3 regions of the Roseateles sp. PN1 genome follow, and region 2 is predicted to be linked to each of the others. Evidence: predicted binding sites of a transcription regulator. Region 2 holds the regulator's gene; each other region holds the start of a gene.

Region 1 (3,272 bases), on a different contig from region 2:
TGCCGTCGACATGAAAGGCGATCACCGAGACGGCTTGGTGATCGTCCGCCACCAGTTGCTGGATATCGGCGCGCCAAAGGCCTGGCCAAGTGCGGTTGAACTCGACGTAATTGGCGCGGCCGCGCACCCGTTCCCGGGTTTGCGGCACTTCGTAAACGATCTGCTCGGCCAGCAACTCGGCGAATGTCTGCCATTCACGGTCGTTAGCGGCCTGCCAGTAGCGCAGCACCCGTTCGCGTGGTGTGTTCATGGGGCAGGCTCCAGCGGCGGGACGGTGCGCTGATCCGGGCGATAGCCCGAATTACTCGCCTTGGGCCGCCGCCAGCAGCGGAACGCCCAGCGAATCACGCACCTTGTTCTCGATTTCGCGGGCGATGTCACTGTTCTCGCGCAGGAATTCGCGAGCGTTGTCCTTGCCCTGACCGATCTTCTCGCCGTTATAGGCGTACCAGGAGCCGGACTTTTCGACCACCTTGGCTACCACGCCCATGTCGATGATCTCGCCTTCACGGCTGATGCCTTCGCCGTAAAGGATGTCGAACTCGGCGGTCTTGAAGGGTGAGGCCACCTTGTTCTTGACCACCTTGACCTTGGTTTCGCTGCCGATGACTTCGTCGCCCTTCTTGATCGAGCCGATGCGGCGGATGTCCAGGCGCACCGAGGCGTAGAACTTCAGCGCATTGCCGCCGGTGGTGGTTTCGGGGCTGCCGAACATCACGCCGATCTTCATGCGGATCTGGTTGATGAAGATGACCATGCAATTGGTCTTCTTGATGGTGGCCGTCAGCTTGCGCAGGGCCTGGCTCATCAAGCGGGCTTGCAAACCCGGCAATGAATCGCCCATTTCGCCTTCCAGCTCGGCCTTAGGTGTCAGCGCTGCCACCGAGTCGACGACGATCAGGTCCACGGAGCCGGAGCGCACCAGCGCATCAACGATTTCCAGGGCTTGCTCGCCGGTGTCGGGCTGGCTGATCAAGAGGTCTTGCAGATTGACGCCCAGCTTTTGCGCGTACTGGATGTCCAGAGCGTGCTCGGCGTCGATGAAGGCGCAGACGCCGTTGACCTTTTGCATCTCGGCGATGACTTGCAGGGTCAGGGTGGTCTTGCCCGAGGACTCAGGGCCATAGATTTCGACCACGCGGCCGCGCGGCAGGCCGCCAACGCCCAGGGCAATGTCCAGACCCAGCGAACCGGTGGACACCACCTGGATGTCTTCAATCACCTCGCCCTCGCCCAGGCGCATGATGGAACCCTTGCCGAATTGCTTTTCGATCTGCGACAGGGCGGCCTGCAAGGCCTTGGCTTTTTCAGCACTGATGGTGGGTTTGACTGGGGCGTCCATGAATTTCTCCTCAATGAGCTGGGCGGATTATGGCGCAATCTGTATGTTTGTACAGTGGTTTTGAAAATTCTTGCGAGGGATTGTCTTCACAGCCGGGCTCGGCGGCAAACCTAGAATGCGCTCACAACAAATCGCCCTGCCGGAGACCGCCATGCGTATTTTGATCGCCGAAGACGACCAGGTTTTGGCGGACGCCCTGCTGCGTTCGCTGCGGGCCTCGGGCTATGCGGTGGACCAGGTGGGTACTGGCACCGAGGCCGATGCGGCCCTGGCTTCCCATGAGTTTGATCTGGTTATTCTTGACTTGGGCCTGCCACGCCTGCACGGCCTGGAAGTGCTGCGCAAGCTGCGCGCGCGCGGTTCTTCGATGCCCGTGCTGATCTTGACTGCCGCTGACAGCGTGGAGCAGCGCGTCAAGGGCCTGGATTTGGGCGCCGACGACTATATGGCCAAGCCCTTCTCGCTGCAGGAGTTGGAGGCGCGGGTGCGCGCCCTGACGCGCCGCGGCCTGGGCACGGCCTCCAGCGTCATCAAGCATGGGCCGCTGTCCTTCGATGCCACCGGGCGGGTGGCCTATATCAATGAGCAGATGGTTGAGTTGTCGGCGCGTGAGCTGAGCTTGCTCGAAGTGCTGCTGCAGCGCGCCGGCCGCTTGGTCAGCAAGGACCAGTTGGTGGAGCGCCTGTGTGAGTGGGGCGAGGAAGTTAGCAATAACGCCATCGAGGTCTACATCCATCGCCTACGCAAGAAGATCGAGCAGGGGCCGATCCGCATCGCCACGGTGCGTGGCCTGGGCTATTGCCTCGAGAAAATTCCCGGCTGATGCTCAAGCGCTCGGCAGTGAGGGATCGCCATGGCTGCTGAGTCCGGCCAACGCTCGCTGTTCGGCGAGATCCTGGATTGGATGCTGGCGCCGCTGCTGCTTATTTGGCCCATCAGCGTGGCGTTGACCTGGCTGGTGGCGCAAGGCATTGCGGCCAAGCCCTATGACCGCGAGCTGGGCGAGATGGCCCGCACGTTAGGCCTGCAAGTGGCGTCTACCTCGGCGGCTCTGGCCGCTGGGCGAACCGGCCGGGCGCAATACGCGCTGGCGCCCGAGGCCGCCGCCTTGCTGCGCGCGGACGAGAGCGACACGGTGTTCTACCAAGTGTTGGGCCTGCGCGGCGAGCTGCTCAACGGCGACGCCAAGCTGCCGGTGCCGACCGATGACGAGCTGATCGTGCCCTGGGAGCTGCACTTCCGCGACGATGAAGTGGGCAATGAGCGGGTGCGGGTGGCGTACTTGTGGGTCTCGCCCGAGGGCATGGCTGGCAGCAGCAAGACCATGCTGGTGCAGGTGGCCGAGACCTTGGGCAAGCGTGGCAAGCTGACCAACGAGATCATCAAGGGCGTGATCCTGCCGCAGTTCGTCATTCTGCCGCTGGCCGTGCTGCTGGTGTGGCTGGCTTTGGCGCGCGGCATCGCGCCGCTCAACGAGTTGCAGCGTCGCATCCGCTCGCGCGATAGCTCCGACCTCAGTCCCATCGACGAGCGCCGCATTCCCGAGGAAGTGGCGCCGCTGGTGGGTGCCATCAATGACTTGCTGGCGCGCTTGGATCAGTCGATCAGCAGCCAAAAACACTTTCTGGCCGACGCCGCCCATCAGCTGAAAACGCCGCTGGCGGGCCTGCGCGCGCAAGCTGAGTTCGTGCAGCGGGAAATTGACGAGGGCCGCAGCGAGCCGGCCGATTTGAAGCGCTCGCTGCAGCAAATCTCGCTCAGCAGCCAGCGTGCCGCGCACATGGTCAACCAGTTGCTGGCGATGGCCCGGGCCGAAGATCAGGAACATGCGGCGCGGCGGGAGCTGGTCAATCTGCCCGAGCTGGCGATCGAGACGGTGCGCGACTTCGTGCCACGTGCTTTTGATAAACGCATCGACCTCGGCTTTGAA
Region 2 (3,272 bases):
GCTGGGAGAGCGCTTGCATGGCATGCAAGAGGTCAGCGGTTCGATCCCGCTTACCTCCACCAAAGTATTAGATTTAAAAATTTATACTCTAAGTGGCGCGCAGTTCGGTAAGTAGCGATAATGTTGTGTATAATGCGCAGCAATATTGAAGAAGGTTTAGTCCCCTTCGTCTAGAGGCCTAGGACACCACCCTTTCACGGTGACTACAGGGGTTCGAATCCCCTAGGGGACGCCAAGTTTGATAAGGCTTGGTAAATGTTTGAGAGATTAGAAATAATCTGAAAATATTTACAAAACTTGTCGATGAGTGCTGATATAATATCAGTTCTTCATCTGGAGTGGTAGTTCAGTTGGTTAGAATACCGGCCTGTCACGCCGGGGGTCGCGGGTTCGAGTCCCGTCCACTCCGCCAACGTATTAAATGCATAGATTTCGGTCTGTGTATGTGTTTGAAGGCTCAACTTAATGAGTCGACAAGCGGCCAAGAGATTGGCCGCTTGCATTTAAGAGTTGAGTTTAGAGTTTTAGCTTGAACGGCGCGATGCCCGCATTCTGACAAGATTCGGGGGTATAGCTCAGCTGGGAGAGCGCTTGCATGGCATGCAAGAGGTCAGCGGTTCGATCCCGCTTACCTCCACCATGATTTCATCCTGTGGGTGGGGTCAAGGCGGCGCGCGGTTCGGGTGTGAATTGAAAATTAGAAGGTTTAGTCCCCTTCGTCTAGAGGCCTAGGACACCACCCTTTCACGGTGACTACAGGGGTTCGAATCCCCTAGGGGACGCCAAGTTTGATAAGGCTTGGTAACTGCTAGCAGTTACATAACTTATCGATGTTGCGAAACTATATTCGCACATCTGGAGTGGTAGTTCAGTTGGTTAGAATACCGGCCTGTCACGCCGGGGGTCGCGGGTTCGAGTCCCGTCCACTCCGCCAACATTTTGAAAGCCCCGATAACTTGTTATCGGGGCTTTTTCTTTGCCTGAATACTTAACTGGCAAACAGAATTAGATTGGTATGCAGTTACTTCGTGGCTGTGATGATCGGCAAGAGTATTTGCATACTCGTGCAGATCATTCCCCAAGCGCCAATCAACCGCCCTCTAATTGCCTGCCCAATCGCCTCAATTAAATAGGCTGTTGCGAATCAAGCCGACGGCCAAGCCTTCCAGGGCGAAGCTGTCTTCATCCGCTTTCGCAATCAGTATGGGCTCGAACTCGGCGTTCTCGGGGTGCAATTCAATGCCGTTGCGGCTGCGCTGGTAGCGCTTGACCGTCACTTCGTCACCCAGGCGCGCCACAACGATCTGGCCATTCTTGGCTTCGCTGCACTTTTGCACCGCGAGCAGGTCGCCGTCCAGAATGCCGATGTCTTTCATGCTCATGCCTTTGACCTTGAGCAGAAAGTCCGGCCGGCGCGCGAACATGCTGGCTTCGACCGTATAGCTTTGTTCGATGTGTTCCTGGGCCAAGATGGGGTGGCCAGCTGCCACGCGCCCGACCAAAGGCAGGGTCAGCTGAGCCAAGCTGGCCAGCGGCAGCGAAAACTGCGCGGCTGACTGGCCTTTCAAGCGGCTACCGCCCGCAGAAATACCGCTGGCGCGCGCCTCTTTGGCATCGCGTGCTTCATTCAGCGCACGCAAAGTGCCTGACTTGAGCCGAATTCCACGCGAGGTGCCGCCCACCAATTCAATCGCACCCTTGCGCGCCAAGGCCTGCAGATGCTCTTCCGCCGCATTGGCCGATTTGAAGCCGAGCTCGGCTGCGATTTCTGCACGCGTCGGTGGGGCGCCAGTCAGTTCGATGGCTTGGCGCACCAGATCCAGAATTTGCTGTTGGCGGGGCGTGAGTTTGGGGCTGTCATCCATATCGGTCCTCGTTTGTGATCCAATGATCAACTGCCTGAATATATATCCAGTAGCTGTATTTTCATCCAGTCAAAGCAAGAAAATATGTCAATGAGCGCCGAAAAATCAAGCATCGAGGGTGTTGGCCCTCTCTCCACTACCGCCAGTCTGGTCGTCATTCTTGGCACCGGCGGCACGATTGCCGGCACCGCGGCCAATGCTGCGGACAATGTGGGTTACCAAGCCGCCCAGCTCGGTGTCGATCATTTGGTGCAGGCCGTCCCTGCGCTGGCCAGCCACCGGCTGGAAATGCAGCAAGTGGCGCAGTTAGACAGCAAAGACATGGACATCGCCACCTGGCAACGCTTGGCTCAAGCAGTTGCCGCACATTTGGCGCGCCCAGAAGTGGCTGGCATTGTCATCACCCATGGCACCGATACGCTGGAAGAAACCGCCTACTTTTTGCAGCGCGTGCTGGCGCCGAGTAAACCGGTGGTGCTGACCTGTGCGATGCGCCCGGCCACGGCCTTGCAGGCAGATGGCCCGCAGAATCTGCTGGATGCCGTGGTGCTGGCCCAGGACGCACGTGCCTCGGGTGTACTTGTGATGGCCGCTGGTCGTGTCCATGCGGCCGAGCAAGTGCAAAAAGCGCACAGCTACCGCATTGACGCTTTTCGCTCCCGCGACGATGCGATTTGCGGCGTGATGGAAGAGGGCGTTTTGCGTGAGTGGGGCGCTTGGCCGCGCGGTGTGGCGGTGGGCCTGGATCGCATCGCCAAGCCGGCGGATCAGTGGCCACAGGTGCAGATTGTGCTGAACCATGTGGGTGCCGATGGGCTGCTGGTGGAAGCCTTGGTGGGCTTGGGCTGCGCCGGCTTGGTGGTGGCCGGCACCGGCAATGGCACGCTGAGCGAGCGCCTGACTCAGGCTTTGCTGCAGGCTCAGGCCCAGGGCGTGCGGGTGCTGCGCTGCAGCCGCTGCGACGCGGGGCCGGTGATCGGTGGCGACGACAGCGGCCTGCCCAGTGCAGGCACGCTGTCGGCCGTCAAGGCCAGGGTGGAGCTGATGCTTCAGCTCCTGGCCTGAACTGCGGACAGATCCGCGCTCAGTTGCTGTTGGCTGCCTTGCGGCGGCGGGCGGCGGCCAAGGGGATGCCCGCCATCAAACCGGCCAGCAGCAGCGCATAGCTGCCGGGTTCCGGCACGGCGCTGATTTGCTGGGGCACGTAGGCGGAGCCGTTCAGATCTGCATCGCTGAAAGCAAACACATACCACTGGTTGGGGTTGTTCAAGCCCTTGGGTGAGCTGGCCAAGAAGTCGTTGTCATTGGCGATGTACAGGGTGTGCTTGAGCACGCCGCCCACCATGATGTCTTCGCCAAAGCTCATGCCTTCGAGCTTGGCTGGAATCTGCGCATCGCTGATGCCTT
Region 3 (3,272 bases), on a different contig from region 2:
GCCGCCGGTGCCGATGAACTGGATGCTCACGTTCACCGGAATACGTAGGGTCAGCATCGGACCGAAGGCATTGAGGCCCACTCGGTTGTGTAGGCCGGTGTGCGCCGCTCCTGACGCATCTGCCAACCGCCGGCAGTCGCGTCGTTCGCTTTAGCCTGGCCCACGAGCATCGTGCCCCTGCCCCAACGACCGTTAATGGCGTCGAGCGCCTTCATCAACTCCACCCGATCACGCGCAGGCTCGCAATCCTGCAGGCCGAGCTCGAGTTGTCTCTCTGCCGCGGGCTGCAGGTCCAGCAGCATCACCCCTGCCTTGGCTAGGTTGAAGCCCGGCCGGTAGATCGCGTGCACCCCGGCCACCGCGCTGGCCACGATTGCCGCAGTGTCCGCACAGGGCCGACGCAGCGGCATGACGATCGATCGCGAATACTGCGCATCCTTCCTCCTGAACGGTGAGGTCCTGAGAAACACGAGGACTTGAGCCGCGTGGCTGTCCTGGTGCCGCAGCTTCTCGGCCGCCCGCGTGGCGAACGAAGTGACGGCTTCGACCAGCAGTCGCAGATCGCGCACCGGGGCGCCAAAGGACCGGGTGCACGCGATCTGCTGCCGCGGGGCCGATGCTTCGTCGAGATCGATACAGCGCACACCCTGCAGCTCGCGCACCGTCCTTTCCAATACGACGGACCAGCGTGTGCGCGCCGTTACTGGATCGAGCTGGGCCAGCTGGCCGGCCGTCACGATGCCGGCAGCACGGAGCTGCTCTTCAATCCGGCGGCCAACGCCCCAAACCTCGCCCACTGGTGTGCCCACCAGCAGCTCATGGAGATCATCAGGAGATAGACAGCCGAGATGGCAAACCTGGGCGTGCTCCGCCGGGTAGCTGCCGGGCTTGCGCTCTGCGGACTTGGAAATGTGGTTGGCCAACTTGGCCAGGGTCTTGGTTGGGCCGATCCCGACGCAGCAGGGCAGGCTCAGCCATTGCAGAACACGGGAGCGAACCGTGCGTGCCCGCGCCACAAGTTCGCCGGGAACTCCATCAAGCGAGATGAAGGTCTCGTCGATGCTGTAAATCTCTTGCTCAGGCCCGAGGCCAGCGGCCAAGCTCATGAACCGGTCACTCATATCCCCATACAACGCGAAGTTCGCGGACAGGGCCACCAGACCGGCGTTGTCCACCAGGTGGCGGAACTCAAAGAACGGCTGGCCCATTTTCACGCCCAGCGCTTTGGCCTCGTCCGACCTGGCCACTGCGCACCCGTCGTTGTTGGACAGGACCACGACTGGCAGACCATTCAGGGAGGGGCGAAAAACTCGCTCCATGCTGACGTAGGCGTTGTTGATGTCGAGTAGCGCGATCATGCAATTACAGCCGCATGGTTTTGATCGCCGCCGTGACGACGCCCCAGATCTCCACAACCTGGCCATCGCGCGGGACGATGTCTGGGAAACAGGGGTTGGCTGCTTTGAGCTTCATGCGGCCGGCGCGTAGGTGCAACTGCTTGCACACAAACTCACCATCGACGACCGCAATGACAATGTGGCCACTCCGTGGCGGCACAGCCTTGTCAACGATCAGCACATCACCATCGAAGATTCCAGCCTCACGCATCGATTCGCCTCGGGCACGGAGGAGAAACGTAGCCTGGGGATGTTTTATCAGCTGTGCTGTCAGATCAATTCGTTTTGCGCCAAGATCTTCAGCCGGGCTTGGGAAGCCTGCATGCACCACCGCGCCCAGCTCGAGCACGAGAAGCGGAGAAGCCTCGACAAAAGCGAGGCCAGTGGGTTGATTCGAATCGATGGTTTGCATACTGTTTTTTTATACAGTATAAACCTCCAGCAATCAGGTTCAGGCTCAAACAGAGGATCGCCAGCAACCGCCCCGGGTCAAACAACTCTCGAAAGTTACTATACGTAAATGACTTTCGTATAGTAATCATGCCCAGTCTTCACGCCCCTCTTTCGCTTGGCGCCCAGACTTCCTACGCCGAGCTCTTTGATATGGCCCAATCAGCCGCAAGAGCGAAGTTCGCAGCGCTGCGGGGATCCTTTCACCGGAGGCGGATCAAGGGCAAGACCTACGTCTATTTCAACTTCCGAGACATTGATGGCCGGGGGCGCTCGACATATGTCGGCCCAGAAACCGAAAAGGTCGCGAGCCTCGTCGGCGAGATCGAGAAATCCCAGGCTCTTGCCGGCAGAGAGGCACTCTCTCAACGCTCCAAGGCCTGCATCGCTCTTGGCTGCTTCGGTTTGCCCGACAAAGGTTTTCGGGGCATAAACAAACTGGCCAGCTATGGATTCTTTCGAGCGGGCGGGGTGCTAGTAGGCCAGCACGCGTTTTTGAGCATTGGCAACATGCTGGGCGTACGGTGGGCCAGCGACCCTGCAGAGCTTGGCCACAACATCACCATCGGTTTTCCCCTCGCTTCTGAGATTGTCAGCCACGACACGATCACCGCCCTAGAAATGGGGCAGATGCCTGTACGGGAGTTCCGCGGCTATAAGGGGTCGCAGCGCGCGCCATACGAGGGCGCCCTGCAAGTCGACTTTCTGACTCCCGACTTCAGGGGCGATATAGTGGGCGCAAGGCCAGGGATGGGCATACCGTTGCAGCCACGGAAGTTCTTGGAACTCCTGCTTGAGGACACCGCGCAAGGAGTGGTTTTCGGGAAGTCCGGCGCCTGCCTAGTCAACCTTCCAGATCCAGCGCGCATGGCGCTGCACATGATCTTAGTTTCGACCCAGTTGCCGGCCTCCGAGCGGGGGGGCTCGGCCAAAGAACTGGAGCAGGCGGCTGCATTGATCGAGTGGCATCTTGATCACGGCCGCGAGGGCCGTCTCCGCGAAGTCCGGTTGGAAGCACTTCGAATTGGGCCCGACTGGGGCCAATGCATCGAACAGGGCTTGGCGTCCTTCAGCAGGACCCACTATGGTGTTCGGATGACAGCCAGCTTCGTGGATTAACCTGAGCGCTGATGCTCGGCAGCCCGTCGTAGTGCGGCAAGACGCTCCATTTCGCGGTTAGCAATCTTGTGATTTCGATCCCTTTCCACCTGCTCCGCGTCATCCTGGATGCGGGCTAGGCGATGGGCTTCTGCAGACGACTTTATGAGTTCATCTTGCCTTTCGATCCAGGCCGAAATGCGCGTGTCATATGCGGAAAAAATGAGTCCCAACAGGGTAACGCTCGACAGTGCACCTACAGCGTAGAGCCACCAGCGCAAGGCCTGCCCAGCGCGGTCTCGGTAATCTCGGGGGCGCTCAAGAAGA

What was found. Region 2 encodes LexA, which represses DNA repair genes until DNA is damaged. Its sites were predicted from a motif close to ACTGTATNNNNATACAGT; they were not measured.
Region 1: the regulator LexA is predicted to act here: its motif matches at 1,381-1,398, upstream of recA (recombinase RecA).
Region 3: the regulator LexA is predicted to act here: its motif matches at 1,810-1,827, upstream of AABB87_RS16260 (LexA family protein).

What each region holds. Positions count from the first base shown of each region.
Region 1 covers NZ_JBCARA010000001.1:266,562-269,833, forward strand. The annotation lists gene AABB87_RS00985 (nuclear transport factor 2 family protein) at 1-250, opposite strand, end outside; gene recA (recombinase RecA) at 302-1,342, opposite strand; gene AABB87_RS00995 (response regulator transcription factor) at 1,494-2,165, shown strand; gene AABB87_RS01000 (sensor histidine kinase) at 2,196-3,272, shown strand, end outside.
Region 2 covers NZ_JBCARA010000003.1:350,772-354,043, reverse strand. The annotation lists tRNA gene AABB87_RS06640 (tRNA-Ala) at 1-62, shown strand, start outside; tRNA gene AABB87_RS06635 (tRNA-Glu) at 160-235, shown strand; tRNA gene AABB87_RS06630 (tRNA-Asp) at 336-412, shown strand; tRNA gene AABB87_RS06625 (tRNA-Ala) at 565-640, shown strand; tRNA gene AABB87_RS06620 (tRNA-Glu) at 710-785, shown strand; tRNA gene AABB87_RS06615 (tRNA-Asp) at 858-934, shown strand; gene lexA (transcriptional repressor LexA) at 1,122-1,865, opposite strand; gene AABB87_RS06605 (asparaginase) at 1,956-2,930, shown strand; gene AABB87_RS06600 (esterase-like activity of phytase family protein) at 2,950-3,272, opposite strand, start outside.
Region 3 covers NZ_JBCARA010000010.1:157,696-160,967, forward strand. The annotation lists gene AABB87_RS16255 (Y-family DNA polymerase) at 51-1,358, opposite strand; gene AABB87_RS16260 (LexA family protein) at 1,363-1,809, opposite strand; gene AABB87_RS16265 (GSU2403 family nucleotidyltransferase fold protein) at 1,938-2,966, shown strand; gene AABB87_RS16270 (thermonuclease family protein) at 2,963-3,272, opposite strand, start outside.